Regions from separate parts of the Shewanella sp. SR43-4 genome, predicted to be linked through region 2. Evidence: predicted binding sites of a transcription regulator. Region 2 holds the regulator's gene; each other region holds the start of a gene.
What was found. The regulator sigma-54, encoded in region 2, starts transcription at its own class of promoters, with help from an activator protein. The targets are predictions, from matches to a motif close to GTTGGCACGNNNNTNGNNT.
Positions count from the first base shown of each region.

Region 1: the regulator sigma-54 is predicted to act here: its motif matches at 7,473-7,491, upstream of flgA (flagellar basal body P-ring formation chaperone FlgA).
Region 3: the regulator sigma-54 is predicted to act here: its motif matches at 1,880-1,898, upstream of H5123_RS12650 (DUF1328 family protein).

Region 1 covers NZ_JACJEB010000008.1:109,705-120,322, reverse strand. Annotated here, with positions in the region: gene flgH (flagellar basal body L-ring protein FlgH) at 1-460, opposite strand, end outside; gene flgG (flagellar basal-body rod protein FlgG) at 470-1,258, opposite strand; gene flgF (flagellar basal-body rod protein FlgF) at 1,270-2,013, opposite strand; gene flgE (flagellar hook protein FlgE) at 2,264-3,643, opposite strand; gene flgD (flagellar hook assembly protein FlgD) at 3,704-4,489, opposite strand; gene flgC (flagellar basal body rod protein FlgC) at 4,513-4,929, opposite strand; gene flgB (flagellar basal body rod protein FlgB) at 4,932-5,330, opposite strand; gene H5123_RS11065 (protein-glutamate O-methyltransferase CheR) at 5,466-6,299, opposite strand; gene H5123_RS11060 (chemotaxis protein CheV) at 6,365-7,285, opposite strand; gene flgA (flagellar basal body P-ring formation chaperone FlgA) at 7,670-8,377, shown strand; gene flgM (flagellar biosynthesis anti-sigma factor FlgM) at 8,451-8,783, shown strand; gene H5123_RS11045 (flagella synthesis protein FlgN) at 8,883-9,368, shown strand; gene H5123_RS11040 (chalcone isomerase family protein) at 9,476-10,036, opposite strand; gene H5123_RS11035 (DUF2947 domain-containing protein) at 10,198-10,618, opposite strand, start outside.
Region 2 covers NZ_JACJEB010000001.1:202,808-213,425, reverse strand. Annotated here, with positions in the region: gene mgtE (magnesium transporter) at 1-279, opposite strand, end outside; gene H5123_RS01010 (HPr family phosphocarrier protein) at 744-1,019, opposite strand; gene rapZ (RNase adapter RapZ) at 1,040-1,903, opposite strand; gene ptsN (PTS IIA-like nitrogen regulatory protein PtsN) at 1,900-2,343, opposite strand; gene hpf (ribosome hibernation promoting factor) at 2,346-2,633, opposite strand; gene H5123_RS00990 (RNA polymerase factor sigma-54) at 2,658-4,142, opposite strand; gene lptB (LPS export ABC transporter ATP-binding protein) at 4,286-5,017, opposite strand; gene lptA (lipopolysaccharide transport periplasmic protein LptA) at 5,014-5,595, opposite strand; gene lptC (LPS export ABC transporter periplasmic protein LptC) at 5,582-6,142, opposite strand; gene kdsC (3-deoxy-manno-octulosonate-8-phosphatase KdsC) at 6,139-6,705, opposite strand; gene H5123_RS00965 (KpsF/GutQ family sugar-phosphate isomerase) at 6,708-7,685, opposite strand; gene H5123_RS00960 (calcium/sodium antiporter) at 7,730-8,692, opposite strand; gene H5123_RS00955 (ATP-binding cassette domain-containing protein) at 8,881-9,705, shown strand; gene mlaE (lipid asymmetry maintenance ABC transporter permease subunit MlaE) at 9,692-10,477, shown strand; gene mlaD (outer membrane lipid asymmetry maintenance protein MlaD) at 10,519-10,618, shown strand, end outside.
Region 3 covers NZ_JACJEB010000010.1:7,252-17,869, reverse strand. Annotated here, with positions in the region: gene H5123_RS12660 (diacylglycerol kinase family protein) at 1-1,094, opposite strand, end outside; gene H5123_RS12655 (hypothetical protein) at 1,309-1,503, opposite strand; gene H5123_RS12650 (DUF1328 family protein) at 1,584-1,760, opposite strand; gene arsJ (organoarsenical effux MFS transporter ArsJ) at 2,091-3,308, opposite strand; gene H5123_RS12640 (ArsJ-associated glyceraldehyde-3-phosphate dehydrogenase) at 3,315-4,325, opposite strand; gene H5123_RS12635 (tyrosine-protein phosphatase) at 4,387-4,881, opposite strand; gene arsB (ACR3 family arsenite efflux transporter) at 4,956-5,975, opposite strand; gene H5123_RS12625 (metalloregulator ArsR/SmtB family transcription factor) at 6,035-6,847, opposite strand; gene H5123_RS12620 (NAD(P)/FAD-dependent oxidoreductase) at 7,100-8,281, opposite strand; gene gpsA (NAD(P)H-dependent glycerol-3-phosphate dehydrogenase) at 8,408-9,424, opposite strand; gene secB (protein-export chaperone SecB) at 9,428-9,901, opposite strand; gene H5123_RS12605 (rhodanese-like domain-containing protein) at 10,110-10,544, opposite strand.

The sequences.
Region 1 (10,618 bases), on a different contig from region 2:
TAACTAAATTGCCGTTGCTAAGTACTTGAATGATGTTGGCTGAAATACTGCCATCTAAACTGTTTGATTGATCGGCATCTGATTCTCGCTTGGTATTCATGCTGTCGTTATAACCAAGATCGAGCGGGATACCACTTATAGACACATTTTTGCCACCAGCATAAATAGGCTCGACGGTTAAGTCAGTGCCTTTTTTGATTTGGTTATAGGCACTTTTTTTCGCTTGGGTTGATTCTTTTAAGGTCACAGTGATGATGTCACCGACCCGATGCGCACGAATATCGGAATACAAGCTTGATGCCTGGCTATCAAGATAAATAGATCCCGTTGGCACCACTTGCGTTGGTACAGTATCTGGGTATACCGGCGCATAAAATGGATCATCAGCAATCGGTTTCTTGGGCGTAGAACTGCACCCAGCCAATAACAATACTGACGCTAACGCAATGTATTTAATCATGTTAGCTCCTTAGAGATTCTGATTAATATAAGACAGCATCTGATCAACCGCCGAGATAACTTTGGAGTTCATCTCGTAAATACGTTGACCTTGAATAAGGTTAACCAATTCTTCTGTCACATTAACGTTAGAGGTTTCCAATGCGCCTTGGCGGATAGAACCTAAACCGTCTTGTGATGCAGTACCTTGAATAGGCGTGCCACTCGCACCTGTTTCGGTGTATAAGTTTTGCCCTAATGGATCTAAACCAGCAGGGTTAATAAAATCGGTCATGGTTAACTGGCCAATAATCTGACTGGCAGCTGTACCTGGGGTTTGCACTGACACTTCACCCGAGGCCGACACCGTAATACTGGTGGAGTTTTCTGGAATAGTGATAGGCGGTTGAACCACATAACCAGAACCTGGTGTGACGATTTGGCCGGTATCATCTAAGCTGAACTGGCCGTTACGAGTGTAGGCTGCTGTACCATCTGGCATTTGCACCTCAAAAAAGCCCGAACCTTCAATCATTAAATCTAATGAGTTATCTGTGGTCAGCATGTTGCCTTGGGTAAACATTTTTTGCGTGGCAACCACTTTAGTACCCGCACCAATGTTTAAACCATTAGGTAACTTGCTATTGTCTGAGCTAATGCCACCAGCTTGGTTAACCGTTTGATAAAGAAGGTCTTCAAATACTGCACGACTTTTCTTAAATCCCACGGTACTGGCGTTAGCCACGTTATTTGAAATAACCGCAATATTGGTTTGTTGGGCGTCGACACCGGTTTTACTTATCCATAACGCTGGATGCATAATAATTACTCCTAACTAATTCTCATCAAGGAAGTGGACGCTCGATCAATCTCTTCAGCGTTCTTCATCATTTTGACTTGCATTTCGTATTGACGTTGAATATCAATCATGGCGACCATTTCATGCACAGAATTAACATTACTGCCTTCGACCGCACCACTTTCAACTTGAACCCCTGGGTCGTTTGGCGCATTGCCACCGGCAATAAGACGAAATAAACCATCTTCACCGCGCATAAGGTTTTCGTTACCAGGATTAACTAACTTAATCCTTCCGACCTCTTCTATTACCTCTGCGGTTGCCCCTTGAGGGCGTACAGAAATAATACCGTTGGCCGAAATCTCTATTTTTTCAACTGGAATGGGTAACACAATGGGACCTGAAGCGCCCATAACGGGACGATCACGGCTATTTAATAACAAGCCGGTACTGTCAATTTTTAGACTACCAGCGCGGGTATATGCCTCGGAACCATCAGCCGCCTGCACAGCAAGCCAGCCATCTCCTTTAACCGCAATATCAAGATCGCGACCAGTAGTTTTAACGGGGCCGCTATTAAAGTTACTGCCTGGGCTTTCCATCATCGAAAATACCCGTGTAGGCAAACCTTCACCAAATGCCTGCATTGAACGGGCTTGGACCATGTCAGCTTTAAATCCATCAGTATTCGCGTTAGCAAGATTGTTCGCACTCACTGCTAGGGCATTCATCCCTTGCTTTGCGCCGCTCATGGCAATATAAAGAAATTTGTCCATTTTTTGCTCCGTCAAACTTTCTGCAAAAACACTATATACACAGAATAAGCAAGCATCATGCCAACGATTTTTAAGTGAGAGGATTGAGATGTAACTGTATGAATCAGTTAATCAATAAAATTAATGGGTAGCGCATGAGTGTCAAAAAAGCTTCTATCGACACGAGGGGTGTAATAACGGGGACAAGTAACGAGGTGGAAAAGGCAAGGTGTTGCCGTAAACGGCAACACCTATATAGCCTAAGGATCATTTAGCGGATCTGTAATATCGTTTGGTTCAAGGTATTGTTAACTTCAAGCGTACGTGAGTTAGCTTGGAAGTTACGCTGAGCTGAGATTAAATCGACCAGCTCAGTGGTTAAATCAACGTTTGACTGTTCAAGTGCAGAAGAGCGAATACTACCAAATGTACCACTATTTGCCTCACCAGCTAATGCCGCGCCGGAACCTAAACTGGCTTTCCAAGACGTATTACCCACCTGAGTAAGACCTTGCTCATTAGCAAAACGTACTAATGCCACCCGCGCTAACGGCACAGTTGAACCATTACTATAACTAGCGGTAATCAGACCGTCAGACCCAATACCAACATTGGTTAATCGCCCTACGGTAATACCATCTTGAGTCAATTCAGTGACTTCAAATGGAGAAGCATACTGAGTTGGATTATTAAATTTTATCGTAAGTGTTTGAGTGCCGTCGGCTCCAGGGCCCAAAGCACCTGCACCGCCAGAACCTAATGCTTCAGTGGTAATGTTAGCCGGATCACTGCCAGTATAAGCACCTACAGAGTTAAATTTAAGCACAGCTCCTGACCAGACGCCACCTAATCCATCGGGATTAGCAGCAGATGCTGTACCCGTCGCATCAGCAGTGCCATCACCATTGGTATCTGTTGAATAAGTACCAGCGCCAGCCGCAACATCAACGGGGTCGCCATCAACTGCATAAAAGGCAACCCAATTACTTTCACCTGTAAATGAACCATTGGTCGGTTTAATAAAATAAGTGGTCATAATGTGCGATTCACCTAATGAATCGTAAATCGTCACCGAGGTAGAATTATTAAACGTATCAGAATCAGCAGGATTAAAATTAGCTGGGTCTAATGCGGTTTCCCCCACATTAAGGTTCATTTGCAAACCAACATTTCCGGTTTGCACAGGGCTACCCGCAGTGTCTGGGATCTTAATCGGTTGAGTTGTGGTTAAACTCACAGAAGTCGAGTTACCATCTTCATCAACAGGGAAACCTTGTAAAAAGTTACCCGCTGAATCGACCATATAGTTGGCCGAGTCAACTTTAAATGCCCCTGCACGGGTATATGACTGATCTTGCGACCCTAACTCAGACGACGTAACAAAGAAACCACCGCCACTGATCGCCATATCCAGTGAATTACTGGTAAATTGCAAACTACCTTGATGAAATTGCTGTGCCACTTGAGTGGTGGTTGCTCCACCACCGACAGCAGTTTTACTGTTCGAAAAAATAGAATTTGCGTACACATCAGCAAACTCAGCTCGTGACTCTTTGAAACCAATAGTATTCACGTTAGCGATATTATTCGCGGTTGTATTTAAGTCTTTTTGCGCGGCAGCAATACCACTCAGTGCAATGTTAAATGACATAGTTCACCTCTCACAATTAATTCATTTATCAATAAAGCCAATAATTCAATACAGGCCTTACTATGTTTCAGATACTGCGAGTACGTCAGATAACTTAATTCCGCCTACTCCACGCAAATTCAAAATGGCCCCAGTCGCCGCTGTGCCCAATGACACACTTGTCACATGTGCATAAGTTGATACCGCTAAATCTTCTGCGGTGCCATCAACTTTACCGCTGGCCTTTATCGAGTAATTACCCGCTTTAACGGGTTGGCCATCCTTACCTAAGCCATCCCATGTCACATCAACATTGCCGCCTTTACTGCCATCAACATTAAAACTCTTGATCAGCTGCCCCGACTCATCTTCAATTTTCACCGTAATCGTTTCAATTGCAGATGGCGTACTGATCACGCCTTTAATCTCAGGGCTTTCAGTAGAAATTGCCCCGGTATCAGAAGGGATAAGCACTTTTCGACCCACTAAGCCTGATGCTTGTAACGCTTGGCTAGAACTCATTACCGTATTGAGGTTAAGGATCTCATCATTCAAATTTGAAATACCATCAACCGTCGAAAACGATGCCATTTGGGCAATCATTTGATCATTATCAACCGGTTTAAAAGGATCTTGCATAGACAACTGTTGACTGAGTAAAGCAAAAAAATCTTCTTGCTTTAACATCTGATCTTTTGATTCAGGGATCGCACTTTCTTCAGGTAATCGAATTCCGTCAAGGAAAGGGTTCCCAGTAGTAGTGCTGGTTGTATTTGTCTGTACAGAACTTTTCGTGGTAGCACTTGTATTTGATGTGCTACTGGATTGTTGCGGTAAAGACTGACTGTAAGAATTAACGAGGCTCATTGTTACCTCCTTGAATAATCATACTATTTACCCATCCTTAACGTCTGTTGCAACATAGACTTAGTTGCATCAGCCACCTGAACGTTCATTTGATAAGAGCGTGATGCAGAAATCATATCGGCCATTTCTTCCATCACATTGACATTCGGTTTATAAATAAAACCATCACCATCAGCCATTGGATGATCTGGCGAGTATTCTTTTATTAATGGTTTATCACTTTCAACAATGCCTTTGACGTTAACACCCGGCGAACTATTTTGCTGGCTATTAGCTTTAAGCATTTCAGCCTCAAAAATGGGATGACGTGCTCGATAAGTTTTATCAACACTGCTTGATACAGAATCCGCATTGGCAATATTACTGGCAGTGGTATTCAAACGCACTGACTGCGCAGACATACCAGATCCAGACACATTGAAAATATTAAATAAACTCATGATTAATCACCCCGCAAAGCTTTACGCATGCCATTAAACTTACCTTCAAGGAAGCCTAATGACATTTGATATTCGAGCGCATTTTGCATAAATGCTGATTGTTCTTTCTGCGTATCAACAGTATTACCGTCACCTGTATCGGCTTGATTTGGAACACGATATTGGACATGTTGTTGACTTAACGCTGTTAAATCGAAATGTTTTTCTGTGGTTTGACTCATGCTCAAACCCTTCTGATGTGAGCTTGCTGCTTGCATAGCAGAAGCAAAATTAACATCTCGAGCTTTATAATGAGGAGTATTGGCATTGGCGATGTTACTTGAAATCACTTCAGCTCTTTGAGCTCGTACGCCCAAAGAATATTGGTGAACACCTAATGCATTATCGAAATTAATCGCCATAAAATTGCCTCCATCAGCTAACTGATAGATATAAAGCAAAGGTTATGCCAACAATTTTTATAATGGGAGAATAAAATAAAAAAACTAACATGCCGACGAGCGTCGGCATGCGGTGAAACTAATTAACTGTTTTGGCTAGGTTTTTTTCTGGTAATAGATACCTGGATTACAGCGAACCATATTAAACTCTTCGGTTAACCCCGCAAGAGATTCTGACGCACCTAAGAATAAGATACCTTTAGGATTAAGTGCGGCAGCAAATTGCCGCAAAATGGTAGCCTTTGCCTCTGGCGCAAAATAAATCAATACATTACGGCAAAAAATGATATCGAACTTGCCTAATAAGCTATAACTTTCAAGTAGGTTGTGTGCTCTGAAGTTCACTAAACGTTTTACGTTATCTTTCACTTTCATATTGCCAGACGGTAAAGCATCAAAAAACTGACGTTTACGCTCTTCAGACAAACCACGAGCCAGAGCTAAACCATCATATTCAGCATTCTTACAACGCTCTAACATAGAAGGTGATAAATCTGTTGCCTGAATTGTCACGCCGCCAGGTAAAGCACCAGGTTTACGCTGTTGATATTCCAACACTGTCATAGCTAAAGAGTAAGGTTCTTGCCCAGATGAGCAAGCAGCAGACCATATTTTTAATGGTCGGCCCAACTTGCTGTATTCAGGCAATAAAGAATTACTCAGCAACTCAAATGGATAACGGTCTCGAAACCATAAGGTTTCGTTAGTAGTCATCGCATCTATCACTTCAGCGCGTAATTGACGCTCTATCGGTTTCATCGACTTTTTAACCACCTCAGATAGAGAAGGCAAATTATGCTTTCCCATCAGTGGCGCTAAGCGGCTACGAACTAAATACTGTTTGTTCTCACCTAACACAATACCGCTATGCTGCTCTAAAAACAGCCTAAATTGATTGTACTCTGCTTCAGCAAGTGATTTATCTGTCACATTATCTTCCTAATATGTTTGCCGATGAGCCGACCGAACGTTCAATATTATTCAATTCTAAACAATTATAAACTCAAATGTTTGTTAACCGCTGCGGCTAATTCATCGGGGTTAAACTTAGCAATAAAATCGTTAGCCCCAACTTTTTGTACCATCGCTTGGTTAAACACACCACTTAACGATGTGTGCAGTACGACTTTTATATTCTTTAACTTTGGATTATCACGAATTTCTGCTGTTAGAGTGTAGCCATCCATTTCAGGCATTTCAATATCAGAAATAATCAACGGAATTTCCACTGATACATCATCCATTTCTTTGGCAATATTTTTCAACATCTCTAACGCTTCTCTACCATCTTTGGCAGTATCGATTTGCAGATTTAAAGACTCTAACGAACGAATAATCTGTTTACGTGCCACTGCAGAATCATCAATAACCATAATATGATAATGCTGTTCTCTATCAATCGTTAAAGTTTCGTTGAGTTCTTGACTGATCGAAGTCTTAACCGGTGAAATTTCATCAAGAATTTTTTCAACATCCAAAATCTCAACCAACTCGCCTTCTATCTCTGTCACTGCGGTTAAATATGAAGAACGACCAGAACCTTGTGGAGGCGGCATAATTGCCTCCCAATTCATGTTGATAATACGTTCAACAGAACTCACTAAAAAGCCTTGAATGCTTCGGTTGTATTCGGAAATGATAATAAAGCAATTTTCAGTTGATGTCAGTGGACGACCACCCGTTGCAGCACTTAAATCGATAACAGAAATCGTTGCGCCACGAATATGAGCAACACCTTTAACATAACGATTTAATTTCGGTAAGGTTGTCAGTGGTGGGCATTGTAAAACCTCTTTCACTTTGAACACGTTAATCCCAAACCGTTGGCGGCCGTTAAGCCTAAATAATAGTAACTCGAGTCTGTTTTGCCCGACAAGCTGAGTACGTTTATTGACTGAATCTAAAATGCTCGACATAACACGACCTTGTAGTTAACTGTCACCCAAAAGGATAAAAATTGTTCATTAAAATTATAGTAAACCCAGGTTCAACACAATACGTTAGCTGATTACGTCTAGCTCATTTATCGCTAAAGACCTACCAACCTTGAGTGTAAACCATCAACAACCCAGCGAATACTTATCTATTCATTAAATTAAAAAAGTGGGCATACAACTTGCTTTAATTTGTATTAATTAACTCACACACTGTGAGCTGACACTTTTTTGACGGAGACATAATGAAATTATTATGTCATCGGTACATATTTTTTAGCTTATTGTGTATGCAGAGATAGCCCGCATATTTTCCGTTTTTAAAAGTATAGGTGTATTCTGGCAAAACAAGCTAGTATCTTCATTATGAAAGTATTTTTTTTATGTTTATTATGTTCAATAACATTTTTTTTGCCAGCATTTGCCAGCGAAGAGATAATAACACCCTCACTATCGACCATTTATGACTTAGCTAAAGAGACGATAGAAAAAAAAATCGAAGCAGACTCAAAAGCTAAGGTCGAAATCACCCCACAAAACCTTGAAGGTCGTGTCAATCCTCCGCGGTGCTATCCACCGATAACGGCTGAGCTTGCCAGTGAACGAGCGATTAGTCGCAATAATATGGTAAAACTGAGCTGTAATAGTCCAGACTATGACTACCCATGGCAGATGTATCTCTCAGTTCGAGTTGAAATTCAATACCCCGTTGTCGCGGCAAACCAGATACTGTCACCAGACCAAATTATTGACCAACAACATTTACACATTATGTATATTGATCAATATAGTCTAAAAGGCCAATTTTTTTCAGATATCAACTCATTAATTGGTTCAAGAGTAAAACGTCGGGTTGCGAAAGACTCACCAGTCTTAAGTAATAACCTGTGTTTTGTTTGCAAAGGAGACACGATTTCTATTTATGCTAAAACCGCTAATATTGAAATTAAAACCCTTGGTGAAGCTTTACGGGACGGTAATCTCAATGACGTTATCAGAGTAAAAAATAGTAATACGAGCAAACAATTTGATGCAGTTGTAATTGGCATTGGCGAAGTTGAAGTAAGAATGTAAAATAGAGTTAAAGTTTTTTCCTGGACTGCCGATAGCCTGTTTGGAAAACCTGATAATTACGCTGGAGCCTCCCATGGCAATTGACATTAAGCATAACACTGCTACTAATACACAACTGCGCACTGCACGTGAAACGCAGTCTAATACCAAATCTGATACTGCTGCTGTGGCGCAAAAAACAGCGACTCCAGTTAAAACTGATTCGGTTAGCATTACCTCTCAAGCTCAACAGCTTCAGGGCGCGCAAACTAAAATGGCATCATTGCCTGAAGTAGACCAAAAAAAGGTCGCTGAAATTAAACTCGCTATCTCTGAAGGACGATATAAAGTCGACCCAGAAAAACTTGCGGCTAATATTGCTAGTTTTGAAGCAGAGCTAGGCAGTCTATCATTTGACAAAGAGTAACCGTTAAACGTTACTCTTTAATTTGCTTTAACAACACTAGAATAATAGGTGCGCATTTGCATCATAGAGAAGTGTTAGTTAAAAAAACAAGAGTAACTTATGACACAAGTAAACGTACAATCCTCAGGACAATCCATCGATCCGCAAAACAAGCAATTACTCACAGAACTGCATACTTTGCTTGATACGCAAAATCAGACGTTAGTTCAACTAAAACAGCTGATTTCAGCAGAGAAAGCTGCGTTAGAAAAGCAAGACGCCGATCAATTATTGGCACTTTCCAAAGATAAAACCCAGTGTTTATTCAATATGAAAACCACTGACGAAAAACTGGCTAATCATCCACACCACACGCTGATCACTACAGATGTTGAACTGGCACAAAAAGTAGCTCAAGCAAAATCGATACTCGCTGAGTGCAAAGACATCAATAGCCAAAATGCCAGTTTAATTGAGCTCAATATCGCCAGCCTCAATAGATTCGCACAAGCATTACAAGCTAGCCGCAACGCTTCAAGCTTGACCTACAATGACAAAGGCAAAACGTCGACCATTTCAACGCTAGGGAATGACTTTTCAGCCTAGCGTTAAAATCTTGGTAGCAAGCCATACGAGCGATGACACGCGATAACAAACCAAGTGCCACCTTGAGCGCAGTGCTCGCTTGTTATCGTTTCTTCCTAGCAGGAGATTTATTGAGCGAGCATGGCCCCAAGTAAACTTTGTTGCGCAGGATGTTCACCTAACCAAATCTTAAGTAATGCCTGACGAAATGCTTCACCAGCAATATCCCCCTGAGCCTTGCCATTTTTAATGCTGCTGACGCCCTTGCCTTTTTGAGTCACAAAAGTGAATCGATCACCTTCAACAATCTCGTCAGCAAACAACTGGGTAAAATGTTCAATATCTTTGGCGATAGAATGAGTGTCTCCGTCGGTAGCAGCATCAAAACCGTCAGTAATTGCATCACGCATTTTATCTGAGGTAATCATTCCAGAGGTAATGGTTAACTGTATAACCGCAATCGGCTGCGCCAATACATCATCTAAGGTTTGCACTTTTGTCGGTAAATACAAACTGCCCACATATAAGTCAATAAAAAACTTGCTGCGCACTCCTGCGCCATTCAATATTAATGGTTGCTCAGCAACCGTCATTTGCTCAACCACATCAATATCGCCAATCACTTTAGCGTGCGCGAATGACGGCAGCATCAACACTAAACTCATACCCATTAAAGCTAATAACTTCATATAAACTCTCTAAAAAAACGCCACAAAAATAACCACAGAAAGAATAAAAAGTGGTTTTATGCCTGGCAATATATACCGCAACCAAATCACATACTAAAACTCAGCGATTAACCGTTAATAGCTTATTTGCCGAGTATTGCACTTCGAGGTTGCATTAGGGGTTAACCACGAACACCTAACTTAAATTGGCCATTCTGATTAAACATCAACGCTTGCTTGTGCTTAGGTGAAATTAAAATTGGACCATCATCGAAAAACAAGAAGCACTTCCAATTGCGCACAAAGACATCCCAACGCGTTTCAATGATTTGGTACTTTTCATAACAAAAATACACCACCACATCATCAGGCCATTGAATATGTGTACTAACAGCTTCAGGCATAGCGTTGTCCAGAGAGTCCCACGCCGATTGCCAATGTTCTGTTGCCGTCCATGCGTCTTGCTTTATTGGCCAATCGCCTTTCTCAAATAATTCCGCCCGACTGCTCTTATTGCTTATCCACTTATCCCACACTTCCATGGCACTTTTATCGGTCAGTGGTTTAATCAAAGCCTTATCATCATCTGATACAGGCAAATCT
Region 2 (10,618 bases):
GGCCTGGGCGAGTTTCTCTGGTGTCATGCTGCTGATGAGCGAATCTTTCAGTTCTTCACCTAATTCATCCAGGATCTCACCAGCATATTGTTGATCAATTAATTGCCATAAGACTTGTCGATTTTTTGGTGGTGATGATTCGAGAATGAGGGCGACATCGTTGGGTGACATTGCATGTAACATATTGCGAGCATGAACAAACAATCCACTGTCTAACGCTTGAGCGAGTTGATTGAGTCGTTGTTCTGTTATTTCATTATCTAGGTACTCTTTACCCATATATCAACTTCCTATTTGTCATACGAATATGATTCTGTATGTAATGATTTTGGGCAGTTTCAGTTTCTCTGTTTGGCATATTGATGCAAGAATTGTTATCTGCGGGCAAGAAATGAAATGCAGCAATAAAATCGTTGAGTGACTTGCGCCGAACGAAAGTCTGAACTGCTGATGTTGCTTTACACAAAAATTAACGTCCGATTACATCGGTGTTTGGTCAAGCGAGAACCGTGATTGAAATTGGCTACAACGCTAATATCTCTTAGGAGAACGAATACTTAATCAGCTGGGGATCCGCCGCGCGTTTTCAATATAAAGGCTAATATTATCGAGGAACTGATCGTTAACCTTCGAACAGCAATATCGTGGCAGTTTGGTTAGTATGACGACTTCATTTAAAGATGGAAATAAATAAGTGATGATGGCTTAACGATCAGTAATTAGTGAAAGTATCACTAAATAATTTAGCAAGACTCATCAAATTTAGCATTAATCAGATCACATACGGCATTTAATGCCACTTCAGCATCTGGGCCTTGGGCTGTTACTGTGATCATTTTACCTATGCCACTTTCAAGCATTAATAACCCAAGTACACTTGCTGCACTGGCGTTTTTATCGCCTTGAGTTAACGTGATACTGGCATCAAAATCACCCGCTAAAACAGCAAGTTTTGTTGCAGCTCGAGCATGTAACCCTAATTTATTTGAAATGGTTACTTGGCGTTCAAGTTTGATCATTGGCGCGATCCTATGCTCAGTTAGCTGTCAGTATCAGTTAAATTTAATTCTCTGTGGCGAGCATTAACTGTATGTTTACTGCCATGTCTAAACCTTTTTGCTAATTGATCGGCTATATATACCGAGCGATGTTGGCCACCGGTGCAACCAATGGCGATAGTCAGATAGCTGCGGTTATTACGTTCTAAATGCGGCATCCAGGTTTCAAATAAGTTTTCAATTTGCCAGATAAACTTATTCACTAGAGGTTGCCGACCTAAAAACTCTTGTACCGGTTCGTCTAAACCTGTGAGTGGTCGTAGTGCTATTTCCCAGTGCGGATTAGGTAAAAAGCGCACATCAAACATAAAGTCAGCTTCTGTTGGCATACCGTGCTTAAAGCCAAAAGACTCAAAGTTAATCACTAACTCTTTATCGACACTACCTAACAATATTTGCCTGACTTGGTCGCTTAATTCGTAAATATTCAGGGCAGAGGTGTCAATATAATGATCAACAATTTTTGCGATAGGCTCAAGTAAACGGCCTTCTAATATGATCGCTTCTTGCAGTGAAATATGATTTTTAGATAACGGGTGTAATCGACGCGTTTCGCTATAGCGTTTGAGTAGCACTTTATCATTAGAATTCAAAAAGAAGCTAATAATTTCAGTGTCATGTTCAAGTAAGGCAAGTTGATCTTGAAGGACTTTACCTTGCTCGGCAATGTTGCGTACATCAACACTAATTGCCACTAGATCATTATTACCTTTGAGCTGAGCCAGTAATATGCCAATCAGTGGTAAAGGCAAATTATCAACACAATAATACCCTAGATCTTCTAATACTCTTAGAGCAACAGATTTTCCTGAGCCTGAACGTCCCGATACTATGACAAGTTTCATGCAGTAATAACCCGATAAAGTTCTGTTGAGTCGTGAGTTTTACGAAGCTGTTTCAATATTTGCTTATCGCTTAATTTTTGAGCCACGCTTGATAGCGTGCTTAAATGCTGTTGGCACTGATCTGCAGGTACTAACAAAGCAAATAAAATATCCACGGGCTGTTTATCGATTGCATCAAAGGCAATGGCTTCTTCACATTTAATAAATATTGCGATCGGATGTTCTATGGCCGTTAATCTACCATGAGGTATCGCAATGCCATTTCCTATACCTGTGCTACCCATTTTCTCTCTCGCTAATAGGCTTTCAAAAACCTCTTGCGAAGATAGGGGTGGGTACTGGGCAGCGACTAAATTGCTGATGAGTTCCAGTACTTTTTTCTTACTGCCCGGTGTGGCACAGGTAGTGCATTCCGGCTGCAGAATGGTACAAAGTTCCATCGTTAGTGTTTTGTATACTTCTCTTTGTGTTTAATTACCTGACGGTCGAGTTTATCGATCAGGGCGTCTATTGCAGCATACATATCAGTGCTTTCTGACATGGCAAAAATCTCTGCACCATTAAGGTTGATTTTAGCTTCTGCTTTTTGTTGTAATTTTTCTACATTGAGCACAACGTGTACATTATTGATCTGATCGAAGTGTCGTTCAAGCTTTGAAAATTTACCTTGAACGTATTCACGTAAAGATTCGGTAATGTCGATATTTCTACCTGTCATATTGATAAGCATAAAAATCCTCCGTTGCTTTGTAGGTTATAAACTCTTACGTTGGTTTGAGGGCGGAATGAGCATCGCTTCGCGATATTTTGCAATCGTACGACGCGCAACGTTGATCCCCTGATCTGCCAGCAGTTGGGCCATTTTGCTGTCACTTAATGGCTTTTGCTGGTTTTCTGCTGCAACCAGTTTTTTGATAAAAGCACGAATAGCGGTAGATGAGCATTCTCCGCCATCGTCGGTGCTGACATGGCTAGAGAAAAAGTACTTTAATTCAAATAGCCCACGTGGTGTGTGCATATATTTTTGAGTGGTAACCCGTGAAATAGTCGATTCATGCATTTCTACTGCTTCAGCAATATCATTGAGTACCATAGGTTTCATGGCTTCTTCACCATATTCAAAGAAACCTTGCTGAAATTGCACAATACAATTGGCGACTTTCAATAAGGTCTCATTGCGGCTTTCGATACTCTTGATGAACCATTTAGCTTCTTGTAAATGACCGCGAATAAATTGGCTATCGGCAGAGTTTTTACTGCTTCTAGCCATGGCTGCATATTGTTGATTAACGCCAATTTTAGGCATATTGTCTGGGTTTAACTCTACAACCCAACGGCCATTCTTCTTTAGTACGGTTACATCAGGAATAACATATTCGTCATCAATAGCGGTGACTAACAAGCCCGGGCGAGGGTTAAGTGACTGGATTAAGGTGATCGCGTCACGCAACTCGTTTTCTTTGAGCTTGGTTTTGCGCATCAATAATCTAAAATCGCGCCCAGCAATTAAATCTAAATAGTCTTTAATGAGCAGACGGGCATTGTCTATATGTGGGGTTGTGTCGGCATATTGGGCTAATTGAATGAATAAACATTCGCTTAAATCTCGTGCGGCAACACCAACGGGATCAAAGTGTTGAATACGTTTTAATACCGCTTCAACTTCATCTAGTTCGACACTTTCATCACCCATGGCTTCGAGAATATCTTCAGTGCTTTGGGTTAAGTAACCGCGTTCATCAATGGCATCAATGATCGCGGTAGCAATCGCTCGATCTGTGTCAGAAAATGGTGTGAGATTTTTTTGCCACTCTAAATGCTCATATAAGCCTTCAGTCGTTTCACCTTGGAATGGCATATCATCATCGCGCATGCTAGCGCTGCCTGAACCTGACATTGGTGAGGCGGTGTACACTTCATCCCATGTGGTATCCATAGCTAAATCGTCCATGGTTTCTTTGGTCATGGATTCTGCTGTGTCGACTGTTGAGGTGTCTTTTTCTATATTGACCACGCTGTTGTCACTAAAGTCGGTGTCCGATTGGTCGCGACTTTCTTTTACTGAGTCTTTTGCTTGAGAAAACTCATCTTCTATTTCAAGCAATGGGTTTGAGTCCAATGCTTGTTGGATTTCTTGCTGTAGCTCCAATGACGATAATTGCAGTAAGCGGATCGCTTGCTGCAATTGAGGGGTCATGGTTAAGTGTTGACCCATTTTGAGTTGGAGTGACGCTTTCATTTACCGCTTATCCCTAGATGATTTCCATAAAAATGACAATCTCGAAAACTGTAATCGATTGTCACATACATCAATGACATTTAACGCTATTTAGATATCGTTCAATGAAATGAGTTAGATAGACTAAAAGGCCAGTAAAGTAACTATAGCTTGAATTGTTCACCTAAGTACACAGCCCGAACTTGTTGATTACTCAATATCTCATCAGGTGTGCCTTCGGCAATTAAATTGCCCTGGCTGACAATATAAGCGCGCTCACAGACGTCTAAGGTTTCACGTACGTTATGATCGGTAATTAATACCCCTAAGCCGCGGTTTTTAAGCTGTTGAATGATTTTTTTTATGTCGATGACAGAAATAGGGTCAACCCCCGCAAAAGGCTCATCGAGCAAAATAAATTTAGGATTAGCGGCCAGCGCGCGCGCTATCTCTACTCGACGACGTTCCCCACCAGACAACGACATGCCTTGGCTGTCGCGAATATGAGTGATATGGAATTCTTCTAATAAATGCTCTACCTGCTCAATCCGTTGGTCGGTAGTGAGTTCTTTGCGAGTCTGCAATACGGCCATAATATTGTCGTATACGGTCAGTTTGCGAAAAATACTGGCTTCTTGCGGCAAGTAACCAATCCCTTTGCGAGCTCTAAGATGCATTGGGTCGGCGGTTAAGTCGTCATCATCAATTAAGATCCGACCTTTATCGCTTTGCACTAAGCCGACAACCATATAAAACGTGGTTGTTTTACCTGCACCATTGGGGCCTAAAAGACCAACAATTTGGCCTGTTTTAACGGTTAAACTCACATCTTTAACAACCTGACGAGTTTTATAGCTTTTAGCTAGATTTTCAGCCGTTAGGGTTATTTGGGTCATGGTTTGATCTGCTTTTTAACAGGAATTTCAGGGAGCTTTTGCTTTGGTGCAGTCTCGTCTTGGAAATTCTCAGGTTGAATAATAGTAATAACGCGATCTTTCCCTGTACCAGTACTTTCAGCAATCAGCTCTTGAGCGTTAATGTTGTACTTAATACGGTTACCGGTTACTTGGCTACCAGATTGATCCAGTTTGGCATTACCTGTCAATGTCAGTGTAGTGGTAGCAAGATCATAGCTTATTTCGTTGGCACTGGCGGTACCAATTTGACCGTCGTCTAACTCTTGTGAAAACGTTGCAGGGTTGCCTATAGCGATGAGTTTTTTACTGGTGCTGTTTTCGGGAGTAAACGCCCGTAACTCATCAGCATTAATGTTAATAGTGCCTTGAGTAACGGTAACAGGACCATTAAAAACAATTTGGTTATTTTTAATGTCAGCAGACTGGCTTACTGAGGCAATTTTCAACTCTTGTTGAAGATCACCTTGTTTCGCTATGGTAGGTAAACTCAGCAGGCAAAATATGCTGCCAAATAACATAACATTGGCGTGAGTGTTGAGGCGATTAATGTGGCTCATATGTTCCTTCTACCTGGCTGAGTAGCGATAATTTTTGCGAATTCAAGTCAGCATGTAGACCTAAACCTTGAATAATAAACCCTTTACCTTTGATGTACACCATCTCTTGTGAGGTGCCGATCATAGTGGTTAAATCCACCGAAACAGCTTGGGTACTGAGTGACTGCAGGGGTTCTTCTATATTAATGGCATCAATAATAACATTATTTTCTAATATGACTTGGCTGGTATTTTTATTCAATTGGCCTCTATCTGCGCTTAATTGCCATTGCGCTTGGCCGTTTTCAGGGTAAATGAGGTAAACAGGTTTAGTAAAGTGAGTAATGTCACTTGAGGCGTAATGCTCCATGTGTTCGGCACTGACTCGACTAGCAATTAAACCGAGTTTATTAAATTCTGTGGTGCGTAGGTTATCCGCTACAAAGTCTGGACGTTCAATACCACGAACTTTCACAGCATCCATTTCACTGCGTTTTATTTGCGCTTGCCAGTAGAGGAAAAAAGCAAGTCCAAAAAAAGCCACAATACCTAGAGTGATTCTATTCATATACTCATACCATGAGCACTGGCAAATTTATCTTGGCTTAAAAGCAGTAAATCAGTGAGTTCTCGTAACGCGCCATGGCCACCATTAAGAGAGGTGGTCATATGGCAATGTTGCTTAACAAATGGGTGCCCGTCACCGACACACACGGCAAGACCAACTGCTTTCATAACTGGGAGATCTACCATATCATCGCCAATATAAGCGACTTCGTCTGCGCTGACATTATACAGTGATAGGAGTTGTTCAAATGGCTCAAACTTGTTATCAATACCTTGATAAATATGTTTAATACCTAACGCGGTCATGCGAGTTTCGACAATCTTTGATTTGCGGCCAGTAATGACGGCAACGTGCATTCCGCTTGTCAGGATAGATCGAACACCATAACCATCGCGAGTATGAAACGCTTTGAGTTCTTCGCCAGCGTTACTGAGATAAATACGGCCATCTGAAAATACCCCATCGACATCACAGATTAACAGTTTGATTTTTTGAGCGCGTTGCCAAATATCATTGCTGATAGGGCCGTAAAATCCTTGGTGGCTGGTGGTTGATTCTGACATGATTAAATGACTCCCGCTTTAACCATATCGAGCATATTTAATGCCCCGATCGGTTGATGTTTTTCATTGACTACAATCAGTCCGTTAATACTTTTCTCATCCATAATTTGCAGTGCTTGTGCCGCTAGAATACCGCTAGGGCAGGTGACACAATTCTGGGTCATTACCTGAGCTATCGGAGTGGTGCGAAGGTTGACTTCGGCGTCGATAACTCGGCGCAAATCGCCATCAGTAAAAATACCAACCAGTGTTGTTTCGCTGTCGACAACAGCTGTCATACCAAGGCCTTTTTTGGATATTTCATACAGCGTTTCAGTAATACAAATATCATTATGCACTATGGGTAAATCATCGCCTTTATGCATAACATCATCGACTTTTAATAATAATTTTCGCCCCAGAGATCCACCAGGGTGTGACAAAGCAAAATCATCTCGAGTAAAGCCTTTGGCTTGCAATAAGGCAATGGCTAATGCATCACCCATTGCTAAAGTTGCTGTGGTACTCGAGGTTGGTGCCAACCCTAACGGGCATGCTTCTTCTTGTACTTCAATGCACAAATGGATTTTAGATAAACGCGCCATATTAGAGTCTGGTTTACCTGTTACTGCGATAACCGGTACGCCCATTCGCTGTATTACTGGCATTAATGTCAGTATTTCACTCGATTCACCTGAATTAGAAATGGCAAGCACAATATCGTTTTTAGCCAATGCGCCTAAATCACCATGACTTGCTTCACCTGGATGAACAAAAAATGCCGGTGTACCTGTGCTGGCAAAGGTCGCGGATATTTTATTACCAATATGCCCCGATTTCCCCATGCCCATAACAATCACTTTGCCTTTGCACTGCAAGATGAGTTCACATGCTTGACCAAACTCAACTGAGTCTACATATTGATATAAATTATCTAGGGCAGCCTTTTCAATATCAATGACTTTACGGCCCCACTGACGAAATTGAGTTTGATTTACCATACGGTTCTCTCTTTTAGCTGAATACTTTACCTTCATGCCCCAATCTAGTGAGACTGAAATACAATCACTTGGTACGCAATAAAGGTGATTAATAATAGTGTGCCATGCCAACGAGTCAGTTGTTGCTTAGCGCCACTTGATAATACTAAAACGGCTAATGCTGCACTGGTGCCTAATACCATGTAGAAGTCTCTGCCGCTGGCCGATGTATCGATTTCCCCGGGGGAAATTAACCCTGGCAATGCCAACACAGCAAGAATATTAAATAAGTTCGATCCAACGATATTACCAATGACAAGATCGTGTTCTTTTTTTAACACGCCAGCAATGCAGGCTGCTAATTCTGGTAGGCTTGTCCCTACTGCAATAATGGTTAAACCGATGACAAGATCGGACAAACCATAAAACTTTGCAATACCCACGGCACCATCAACCATCCAACCAGCTGATAGCGGGAGTAATATAATACCGACTGTAAGCCAAATGATAGCATGAAAGGTTGGTACATCTTTAGGGATCTCAGAGTCCATTTCAGTATCTAAGCTGTCGGTGGTTTTATCATGAGTTGCTTGCCAAATAAAATATCCCATTAACCCTAAAAGGGTTACAAGCAGCATGATACCTTCTACTCGTGTTAATACATTATCATGCAAGGTAAAGCCTGCAAATACAGTAGCTGCGAGCATAATAGGTATTTCACGTTTTAAGGTTTGTGAGCCTACGCTAATCGCACCCAGTAATGCGGTTAATCCTAAAATTAAGGTAATGTTAGCTATGTTAGAACCTAGGACGTTACCAATCGCGGTGTCACGCATGCCATCCATTGAGGCTGTGGCAGCAACAAACATTTCAGGAGCAGAACTCCCCATCGCAACAATAGTGAGTCCAATTAACATGGGAGGTAAGCCTAAATTACGCGCAAATGCGGCAGCGCCATAAACAAATCTATCCGCACTCCAGACTAAAACTGCAAGGCCGACGACTAACATTAGGATATTAACTAGCATGTGATTCCGATAGTGGTAATTAATTGACGAGCATTTTCGCTGGATTTGTATCAAATTGAAAGCATTGCCCAGTAATTGTACTGACAATCATATGTGCTTATATGGATATAGTTGTCGCTTAATCGACAATTACAGTACAATTTGCGCTTAAACTTAATGCAAGGAAGGCTGTTATCTCCTCAACGCCAATGTCTGATATGAGTAAATCGAATAATAAACCTTTGGTCGAAGTTAACCATTTGGCCTTTAGTCATGGTTCGCGCGTTATCTATGAAGATATTTCTTTGTCGATCCCCAAAGGTAAAGTAACAGCAATCATGGGGCCTAGTGGTATTGGTAAAACGACCCTATTAAAATTAATTGGTGGGCAGCTAATTCCCGATAGCGGGCAAGTATTGTTCGATGGCCATGATATACATCAGCTTAAGCGTAAGGATCTTTTTCAACTGCGAAAGCGCATGAGCATGCTATTTCAAAGTGGTGCATTATTTACCGATCTCAACGTATTCGATAATGTGGCCTTTGCCTTGAGAGAACATTCTGGACTTCCAGAAGATGTTATCCGTTCAATTGTATTGATGAAGCTGCAAGCTGTCGGTCTTCGCGGCGCAGCATATATGATGCCAAACGAGTTATCTGGTGGCATGCAGCGAAGAGCCGCATTAGCTCGGGCGATTGCACTTGAACCTGAAATGGTGATGTATGATGAGCCATTTGCAGGACAAGACCCCATTTCCATGGGTATGTTAGTTAAACTTATTCGTGAGTTGTCGGACTCATTAAAACTCACTTCGGTGGTTGTGTCTCACGATGTTGATGAAGTATTGGGTATAGCAGATTATGTTTATGTGATTGCAGACAAAAAAGTCATTGCTCATGGTACACCAGAGCAATTACGTCAATCTGATAATCCACAACTAGTTCAGTTTATTCAAGGCGCGCCAGATGGCCCAGTGCCATTCCATTATCCTGCAGAGGATTATCAAGAGGAGCTACTTCGTGGGCGCAACTGATTATATTGCCGATATCGGCAAATATGCACTGCAAATAGTGTTGGGCTATGGCCGAGCGGGCATTATGTTATGGCGCGCGATTGTACGTGTGCCTAATTTTAAAAAAGGCATGCCACTTCTGGTTAGACAAGTTTATGTGCTTGGTGTCCGTTCCATGGTGATCATTTTAGTGTCTGGCTTGTTCATTGGCATGGTATTAGCGCTACAGGGATACAATATTCTTGTTGGGTTTGGTACTGAAGAAAGTTTAGGTCCTATGGTGGCACTAAGCTTATTACGTGAACTCGGGCCAGTGGTTGCCGCGTTATTATTTGCTGGCCGAGCAGGTTCTGCTTTAACGGCTGAAATTGGCTTAATGAAATCGACTGAGCAGTTGTCGAGTCTAGAAATGATGGCGATAGATCCGTTAAGACAAATTATTGCACCGCGTTTTTGGGCAGGCGTCATCAGCATGCCATTGCTAGCGTTAATGTTTAGTTTAGTCGGTATTTTTGGTGGTCATTTAGTCGGTGTAGAATGGAAAGGCATTGATAGTGGTGCATTTTGGTCTATTCTTCAAGCATCGGTTGAATGGCGACAAGACATAGTTAATTGTTTGATTAAAAGTACTATTTTTGGTGTGGTGGTGACATGGATTGCCTTGTACAGAGGTTATGAAGTCCAACCTAATCCAGAAGGTATCAGCCGTGCGACAACTTCAACTGTTGTGCAGGCAAGCTTAGCTGTTCTAGCGCTGGACTTTTTGCTTACGGCAATCATGTTTGGAAATTAAGATTTTTTCATTGTTTAGATTAATTTAAGTGGTTTAATAGTATGTTGACACGGAAAATAGAGTTATTGGTAGGCGTGTTTTTATTGTCAGGTTTGTTGGCTTTTTGCATCTTAGTATTCAATGTTGCTAATGTTCAAGTCA
Region 3 (10,618 bases), on a different contig from region 2:
TCTATGCGCTGAGAATAACCTTGAATCAAAATATCAAGCGCTTGCGATACCGGTACTAACTTACTGGTGATACCAAACAAGGTGTGACTAAGTGCATTAGTGGTGCCCATAGGAATAATACCTAGATAAATATCACTGTCGACAATCACCGATGCAACCTCGTTAACTGTGCCATCTCCACCACAAGCAACAATAATATCAGCACCCTGTTTTTTGGCATGTTCGGTTAGTTGCACCGCAGACTTGTCTTTAGTGGTATATAAGACTTCAAGCTGAAAATAATCGCTCAAGGTTTGAGTTATATGATCGGCTTCATCATGCCACTTACCGCCACCTGACACTGGGTTCACAATCAACCAAGCACGTTTATGGATATGAATTTGATTCAGGCGATGCATTTTTTCGACGGCCGCTAACTGCCATTTATTTAACCGCGCGGTTTGACGAATACTACTGATAGATTTCAGCACATCATTAACATTACGATTTTGCTCACGGCACACTAAGTAAGCGGCTAGCACTAACACCGAACGCCCTCGACCTAATGCACAATGTACTACGACATTTTTGCCATTACTGACTTGGTTATGTAACCAATTAATCGCTTGATTTAACTGTGCGACGCTAGGTACGCTGTGATCCAATACCGGAATATTTAAATAGGCAATATTTTCATCAACCAGAGTCCACTCTAATGCATCAAATTCTGCAGTAACATCTAAAATAGCATCAATTTTCTCATGCTTAAGTCGGTCAATATCGCCCGAAAACAACCGGCAGGCTAAATACAGCTGCTTATCAATTTTTTGTATTGCAGGAACTTTGTCATTTTTTCTCGCCCAGGCGTTATATAGCTGGCAACCCAATAAAAACGGAATAAAGCTCCAACCTATATACCAAGGAATACTGCCATCTTGGCGTTTACGGAAAATACCTGCACTATTAAACCAATACGCCGAACTCACCAAGCCTAAAGATAATGCAAGCCACGCAAAAACAAGCTTAAGTAACACATAAGGAAGCGCCACACATAAGCACGCAGCCAATAACGTACCAAGGGTATAATAATATTTAATATGGATACGGGTGAGCATTGTGGTCCTCCTTTTTTAAAAAAAGCAGCACATGAGTGCTGCTTAAGACAATACTTATCACTATAACTATCTAATCACTTCGCGCCACGCTCTTAAGCATTCCACATTGACTTATATGAGTTTAAACAAGTCGTGACCTTTGACATCAATGTACTTTACGTTAATAACCTAACGGCTCTGAACGGATTAAATAGTTAATCAGATTGCACTGTATTTAACAGTCTGGATCTTCTGACTTCATGCCTTCTTTTACATCTTCACATGCATCTTCAACAGCATTACCAGCATCTTGGATCATTTCATCCACTTTTTCACCAGCATTCTCAGCTTTGTTGTCTGAACATGCTGATAAACCAGCCGTTAAAAACACCATTAAACTTGCCATTGTCAGTAATTTTAATAATTTCATATTCATCTCCTAGATGATGGTTGTAATCGAATAACGTTTTGTCGCTAACCTTAACTCGGCTTCAGAGCTCAGGTTACCTACTATGCTCGGGGACCTTTACCTCTAATCGCACTGGATAATAATGAAATCACCAGTAATACAATAAAGATGAAGAAAATAATTTTGGCGATCCCTGCTGCGGCTCCAGCAATACCAGTAAAACCCAATAGTCCTGCTATAACGGCTATAACTAAAAACATTAATGTCCAGCCCAACATAAAAACCTCCTTGGTGTACGATTTACAGTATGGTGCGTGATGTGCTAATCCTTTTGATATCGACCTCATACCTAACCATCTGAGAATTAACCATTTACACAACGACTATGTTTTTACTAATGCCAACATCGTGCCAACAGTAAATAAAAAATTAAAGCTATGATTATAAAGAATTTAATTTCATATCGAAAAATGAGCTATGGAAGAGCCACAGACTTGTAGGCACTTTTTACCGATGTTTCCGGTAAGAGTTTCAGATACTAGCGAACCAGTATCGAAAGGAGCAATGAAAAAGAATCAACATAAGCGCCGCCAGAATAACACCAAGCATTACAACGTATACGGCAGCTTAAATGATATTAATGTTGCTAGCGCTATAAAGCCACTCGATATCCACAAACAAGCTTCTAAACCGTATATTTGATACACCAACCCCGAAAGAACGGTGCCGATAAGACGTCCCATGGCGTTGGCCATGTAATAAAATCCCACATCAAGTGACACGCCATCATGACCTGCATAACTAACAATCAGATAACTGTGCAGTGACGAGTTAATGGCAAACACAGCGCCAAATAGCATTAATCCGGCAATTAATGTCACGTGGATATAAAAGTTAAAGTGCAACGCAAGAGCAATAGCAGCAGGAATAAGTAATAAGTAGCCAGCCCATACAAAGGCTGCGCGTCCTGTTGGTACTTTGCCATGTTTTTTACCAGTAACATAAGGCGCAAATGACTGGACGATGCCGTAGCCAATCACCCAACTCGCCATAAAACCGCCCACCCACCAATGATCCCATTCAAATGTCACCGCTAAAAACACTGGTAACGCCACCACAAACCATACATCTCGAGCACCAAACAAAAACATTCGTGCTGCCGACAACAAATTAATCGCCGGACTTTTGGAAAAAATATCGATAAATTTAGGTTTGTTTTTCGCTTTGCCTAAATCCGCTTTTAAGCTCAATAGACTCATCACCCACACACAAGCTAATAAGGCTGCCATCAACAGCACTGCACCGCGAAATTCAAATAGCGTGAGCAAAATGCCACCTAAAAAGAACCCCAGTCCTTTTAACGCATTTTTAGATCCAGTAAGAATGGCCACCCATTGATACAACTTGCCCTGCGCATCACTAGGCACCAACATTTTAATCGCACTCTTGGCGCTCATTTTATTGAGGTCTTTAGCAATACCCGACAAGGCTTGCGCAACCATGACATACATTATGGTCAACATGTCCGCTGGTACGGCCAACATAGCTAGCGCAACTATTTGTAACCCTAAGCCAATGTTCATGGTGTTATTTAAGCCAAGCCTTGCCCCTAGCCAACCACCGACAAGATTAGTGACGACGCCAAAAATCTCATAAAACAAAAACAACATCGCGATATTGAACGGGCTGTAACCTAGCTGATGAAAATACAGCACCACCAGCATACGCAGTGCACCATCGGTTAAGGTAAATGCCCAATAATTACCAGTGATTATTAGATATTGCTTAATGTGAGATGGCAATGTACTGAAAGTTAACAGCCCCATGTTAGCTTATTCCTTGTCCGCCAAACCTACTTTGCGCGCAAGCTCAGCGGTGCGGTTAGCGTAACCCCACTCATTGTCGTACCACACATACAGCTTAACTTGGGTATCATTAACCACCATAGTCGATAAGGCATCGATAATACTTGAGCGTGGATCGGTTTTATAATCGACCGACACTAATGGGCGCTCTTCATAACCCATAATCCCCTTAAGTTCGCTATCAGCTGCTTGCTTCAAAAGCTGGTTTACTTCTTCTGCCGTTGTGCCTCGAGCCACTTCAAACACACAATCGGTAAGCGATGCATTGGCTAGCGGCACCCGAATCGCATGGCCATTTAACTTGCCTTTCAATTCAGGAAAAATATGAGTAATAGCAGTAGCAGAGCCGGTGGTGGTTGGAATTAAACTGATGCCACACGCACGGGCGCGGCGTAAATCTTGATGCGGTGCATCTAAAATCGTTTGGGTGTTAGTAATGTCATGAATAGTGGTCATCGAGCCATGTTTAATGCCTATTTTTTCGTGGATCACTTTTACCACAGGCGCTAAACAATTGGTGGTACAAGAAGCTGCCGTTACGATTGGATGAATCGCTTTATCGTATAAATGCTCATTTACGCCCATCACAATATTGAGCACGCCGTCTTCTTTAACCGGCGCGGTTACTACAACTCTTTTGACCCCTTGATCTAAGTAAGCTTGTAGCAAGACTTTGGTTTTTATCTTGCCGGAGGCTTCAATCACTACATCGCATTTTGACCAATCAGTGTCTTGGGTGGCCACATTACGACTGCAAGGAATAGCTTTACCGTTAATCACTATGGCATCACCATCATGTGTCGCTTCATGATGCCAACGACCATGAACTGAATCAAAGGTCATTAAGTGCGCAAGGGTAGCAGCATCGCCAGCGGGATCATTAATGTGCACAATTTCAACATCGTCCCAATCATACGCCGCACGCATTGATAAACGTCCCATACGGCCAAAACCGTTAATGCCTATTTTTATTGTCATAATGGTGTCCTAAGCTTGCTCTGATTTTTAAGTGGTAATGTTAAAGGTTAGTCACTACATGCTAACCATTAAATGCATCAAAATATTCACGCTGAACCGGATGAGTCAGCGCCTTGGGTCGCAGAGTTTGCACTGCATTAATCACTTTATCTTTAGGCCAGCCTAAGCTTACTAATATCAGACCAATGACTAATCCCGTGCGGCCCGAACCGCCTTTACAATGCACTGCAATAGCGCTTCGGTTATTCAGCAATTCAATAATCTGGAGTTTATGGGCTAACCACTGAGTTTCAAACGCTTGCCCTGGCGCAGCATCATCAGCAATGGGAAATTGCACCCAAGTAATAGCCTGTGAGGCACATTCTGCGGGTAAATCCTCCGCTTTATTACGCACCATTTCGTCATCAAACATCAAAGTGATTAGCATTTTTGCACCCGCCGCCTTTAATGTGGCAACTGACGCAGCTAATGCTTCATCTTTGGTACCAGGACACGGGGTAAAAATCAGCTTGGCGCCATTATCTAACGCTAAAACATCATAAGGATGAGCTTGCATGGTTAACTCCAACAAGTAACTTCAAAATATGTTCATAAATTGATTCACAAAGCCGAATTCACAAACTGACTTAATTAATGGTTAAACCAATGTTGAGTCCGATTGATAATGGCCACCAGCGATAACATCACCGGCACTTCAACTAATACCCCTACAACCGTAGCCAACGCAGCTCCTGAGTGCAGCCCAAATAACGATATCGCCACAGCGACAGCTAGCTCGAAAAAGTTAGATGTACCAATTAAACAAGCTGGGGCGGCGATGTTATGGGCTAATTTCAGCCATTTAGCTGCTATGTACCCAATAATAAAAATACCGTACGTTTGAATAACTAGTGGTATGGCAATTAAGCCAATGGTTTGCGGATCTGACACAATCACTTCAGCTTGAAAACCGAACAACAACACCACTGTGGCCAGTAAACCGATAATCGACCACGGTTTTAAGTTGGCCAAAAATGAGTTAACAGCTGCTAAGCCATGACGACGATTAAGCAAGTAACGCGTTGTCACACCGGCCAATAATGGCAACAACACATACAGTAATACCGATATAAGCAAGGTTTCCCATGGCACCTGAATATCGCTTACACCCAGTAATAATGCAGTAATTGGCGCAAAGGCAAAAATCATAATTACGTCATTAACTGACACTTGCACTAATGTGTAGTTCGCATCACCTTTAGTTAATTGCGACCACACGAACACCATTGCGGTACAAGGTGCAACGCCTAATAAAATCATCCCTGCGATATACTCTTGCGCAGATGCAGGGTCGACCAAATCGGCAAACAGCACCTTAAAAAACAACCAGCCCAATGCTGCCATGGTAAAGGGTTTAATTAACCAATTAATGACAATGGTGAGTAATAATCCCTTAGGGTTTTTACCTACATCTTTCATTGCCGAAAAATCAATTTGCACCATCATTGGATAAATCATCACCCAAATAAACACCGCAACAACCAAGTTAACGTGGGCGATTTCAAGATTAGCGATAGCCTGAAAGACCTCGGGCTGCCATAAACCTAACAACACTCCGGCCAACATGCTTAAGCCAACCCATACCGATAAAAACCGTTCGAACGTTCCCATACAAATGACTCCAAACCACGAGGTATACCACAACGTATTCTTAAAATGACAACATCAGACTAGCGACAAAAGCTCACCTTATTAGGCCTATTTTGCATAATGTCTAATCGTTGTAATGACGACATAATCAACCCAAGGTTGTTTTCGGTGGTTTGTGCTATTACTGATTTGGCCCATAGAGGTAAGTTAGGATTAATGCGATAAAACACCCATTGACCATTTTTTCTGTCGCTAATAATCGCAGCCTTTTTTAACAAGGCTAAATTACGCGACACCTTAGGTTGGCTATCTTCATTGAGCGCTGCCATTAGCTCACACACACACAATTCACCGTGGTAATGGGTCAACATTAAGCTTTTTAAGCGAATGTCATCGGTAAGGCATTTATAAAACGCGAGGGGATCAATACTGGAGAATTCAGCGGCATTCAATGCAGACTGAGTCTCTAGCGACATTGGCTCTGTAGTTGGTTGCTCCACTGACAAAAACATCGTCAGGCGGTTGTTGATGTCATTTAAGGTGGTCAAAAATGCTTGTTCACCTGCGCGATTTTTAGGATCAGGAAAGTCCCACGCCAGTTGCTTACCCGCGCCAGGATAACTACGACATTCGTTATTGGCTTTGTCACAAAGGGTAATCACGTAATCAAATGTTTTACCAGCAAAGGTTTGTAACTTTTTAGACACCAAACCCCGAGTGTCAGCGCCAAAGCGAGCTATAGCGTCAATGGCCCTTTGGTCAATATCTTCAGGCTGCGTGCCAGCACTAAATACATCAAATAGATCCGCAGCTCTACTTCTTAGTAAGGCTTCAGCCATTTGCGAGCGCGCCGAATTGCCAGTACAGAGAAACAACACCGTTTTCTTTTTCATTGTTGACTCACTAACACGCAATACAAAATATACACCTGAGTGTATATATGATTATTTACATATACAAGCTTGAGTTATAAAAAAACCGATCCAGTTCAATGAATCGGTTTAGCAAAAAATGCGGCTATTGTTATCGTTAACAATTATTTAAAACATATGCAGATATATTCCACCCAGAAAAAACATTGTCTCAAAAGCCACTATGGGCAAACTTTAGTGCTTACGGGCAAACTTTATTGTCTCTACACAAATCTAAACCGCCAACCCTGCCGCGACACCGGATGACCAGGCCCATTGAAAATTAAACCCGCCTAACCAACCACTTACATCCATTACTTCACCAATAAAATACAATCCTGGTACTTTGTTAGCTTGCATGGTTTTAGATGACAGCTCATTAGAATCAACACCACCTAAAGTCACTTCTGCGGTGCGGTAACCTTCTGTGCCATTCATAATAATTGACCAGTTATTTAATTCGTTTGCTAACTTTTCACGCTCGCCGTGCCCCAGTTGATTTAGCGCTTTATCTAATAGCGACTCTTCAAACAGCGCATCGACCAAGCGTTTAGGTAACCATTGGCTCAGGGTATTACGCAAGCTTTGTTTCGGATGATGTTTCAGTGCAAATTCAATTTTGTCTAACGCGTTTTCACCCGGTAATAAATTGATAGAAATGGCTTCACCTGGCTGCCAGTAGTTTGAAATTTGCAGTACCGCGGGGCCTGATAAGCCGCGATGAGTAAATAATAAGGCTTCGCTAAACTGGGTGCCATCTTGCGCGGTAATTGTGGTTGGTACAGCAATACCCGATAACGGCTCAAAACGGACTTTTTGTTCGGCATGCCAAGTAAAAGGTACCAAACCAGCACTGGTCGGCAGAACCTTTAAACCAAATTGCTCTGCAAGCTTGTAACCATAAGGCGTAGCACCTAATTTGGGCATGGATAAGCCACCAGTGGCAATAACCAGTGATCCGCAACTAAAGTCGCCATTAGAGGTGCTTAAGGTAAATCCGGTATCGGTTTTGTTGACCGATAAAATCTCAGTACGCAGCTGAACCTTGACCCCGGCCCATTCGCACTCGGTCATTAACATGGTGACTATGTCTTTAGCGGAGTCATTACAAAATAATTGTCCATGATCACGTTCATGGTATTCAATGCCATGACGTTCAACCAAGTCAATAAAGTCACTTGATCGATAGCGCGCTAATGCCGATTTAACAAAGTGCGGATTGCCACAAATGAACTGGTGCGGCTCCACTTTTTGGTTAGTGAAATTGCAACGCCCGCCACCGCTGATAAGAATTTTTTTACCAGCTTGTTTGGCGTTATCTAACGCCAACACATCACGACCTCTATAGCCCGCTGTCGCAGCACACATTAGTCCTGCCGCACCGGCACCGATAATGATTACGTCATGATGTTTCACGTTTTACTCCACACTGTTTCAATTGGTTGTTTAATAGTTAACTGATAAACATCAAATACAAAAAAGGATGCTATTTTAGCATCCTTTTTTGTTACTACTCACGATTAACTTAGCTTCTGTGTGACACTATTTTTTGAGTGTTTCAGACGTTTTTTCACGGCTAAGTAACTCTTTAGCAGCTTCAATTGGCGCTTTGCCTTGATAAAGCACCTGATAAATTTGCTCGGTAATCGGCATTTCTACCCCAAGGCGTTTAGCCAAGGTAAACACTTCTTTGGTATTGCGGTAGCCTTCAACCACTTGTCCAATTTCTTCTTGCGCGGTGATCACGTCTTTTCCCTGACCTAAAGCTAAGCCAAAACGACGGTTACGCGATTGATTATCGGTACAAGTTAATACCAAATCACCTAAACCCGCCATGCCGATAAAGGTTGAGGCATCTGCGCCGAGCGCAACACCTAAACGGCTAAGTTCGACTAAACCGCGGGTAATTAATGCTGTACGTGCATTAGCACCAAAACCAATACCATCTGACATACCTGCACCAATAGCAATGACGTTTTTAACCGCACCACCTAATTGTATGCCAGTAAAGTCGTCATTTGCGTATACACGCAGACGTTTAGGGCTATGAAGTAGTTCGACCAAATCATGAGTAAACTCGGGGCAAGTACCCGCTACAGAAATAGCTGTCGGTAAGCCTGCGGCTAGCTCTTTAGCAAACGTAGGCCCTGACAATACCGCTAATGGATATTGTTCACCTAATTGCTCACGTGCAACATCTTGCAATAAACGACCAGTTTCAGGCTCTAAGCCTTTGGTTGCCCATACAATCCGTGCATCTTTTCGCAGTAATGGCTTTGCTTGTTTTAGTACATCACCAAACACATGGCTGGGCACAACCACTAAGATATTTTTGCTTGCCGCGAGTGCTTTGCCTAAATCCGGTTCGATTGCTAAAGAATCGGGGAACTGGATACCAGGAAGAAAACGCTCGTTACAGCGACTGTCAGCTAACACTTGCATGCTCTTAGGATCGTGACCCCAAAGCAATGTCTTATGACCGTTACTGGCTAAAGAAATAGCAAGGGCGGTGCCATAAGACCCCGCCCCTAATACCGTAATTTCGGCAGCATTATTCATAAATTATGCAGTTGCTGCTTCAGTTGCAGCAGCTTGGCGCTGTTGAACGTACTGAGCAAATAGTGCATCAAAGTTAACTGGAGCAAGATTCAGTTGTGGGAAAGTACCACGACCAACTAAGTTACCGACTAATTCACGTGCGTACGGGAATAATACGTTAGGGCAATATGCGCCTAAAGAATGGGCAAGTTGTTGTTCAGTTAAGCCAACGATTGAGAAAATACCCGCTTGCTGAACTTCACATAAAAAGGCAGTATCTTCGCCATTTTTAGCAGTAACAGTTAACGATAAGATAACTTCAAATGTGTCATCTGACAGCTTGTTGCTACGAGTATCTAAATCCAATTTTACTTCTGGGTTCCATTCTTTCTGGAAAACAGCAGGGCTATTTGGCGTTTCAAAAGACAAATCCTTTGTATAAATACGCTGAATGTTGAACTGTGGTGCTTGTGCTTCGTTGTTTGCTACTTCAGCCATAATTTCCTACCTATCAATGTTATTTAGCTTTTCTGTGAAGCTAATTGTGTTGGGCTGTCACACTTAATGTATAAAGAATTAATCTAACATTAGTGCTATCCCGTAAAGTTGATCCAGCTCGATAAATCATAACGAGCAAGATCTTGATAATAAACAGTGTTAATTCATACCCAAATGCATTAACACTGAATACAATTAAGCAACCATATTAACGCTTGCTTTTAACTACGGGTAAATTAGCACCCTGCCATTCACCCATGCCACCCTTAAGGTTAAACACATTCTCAAATCCTTGTTTAGTAAGAAGTTGAGCGGCTTGTGACGATGTCATACCTGAGTTACATACTAATATAATGGGGCTGGTTTTGAACTTTTCAAGGCTAGTGACTTGATTATTTTTTATTTCAGACAAGGTCACATTAAGCGCATCAACAATATGACCTTTTTTAAATTCTTCTTTTCCACGCACATCAACAACTTTAGCATCTTGCTTATTTACCATGAGTGTTAGCTCTTGATGGCTAACGTGCTTCACTTTTGATGTACCAGATTTAATGACACTAACAACAAGCGCTACAAACAAGCCGACCCACGCTAAACTTAACATTGGGTTCGCTTTAAAAAATTCCATATATTCTTGCATAATTACTGATTTCTCTGACGATGACTAAGATGAGATGGCCCGAGTATATCGTTTTGCTCGGCAGTTTTCATTAA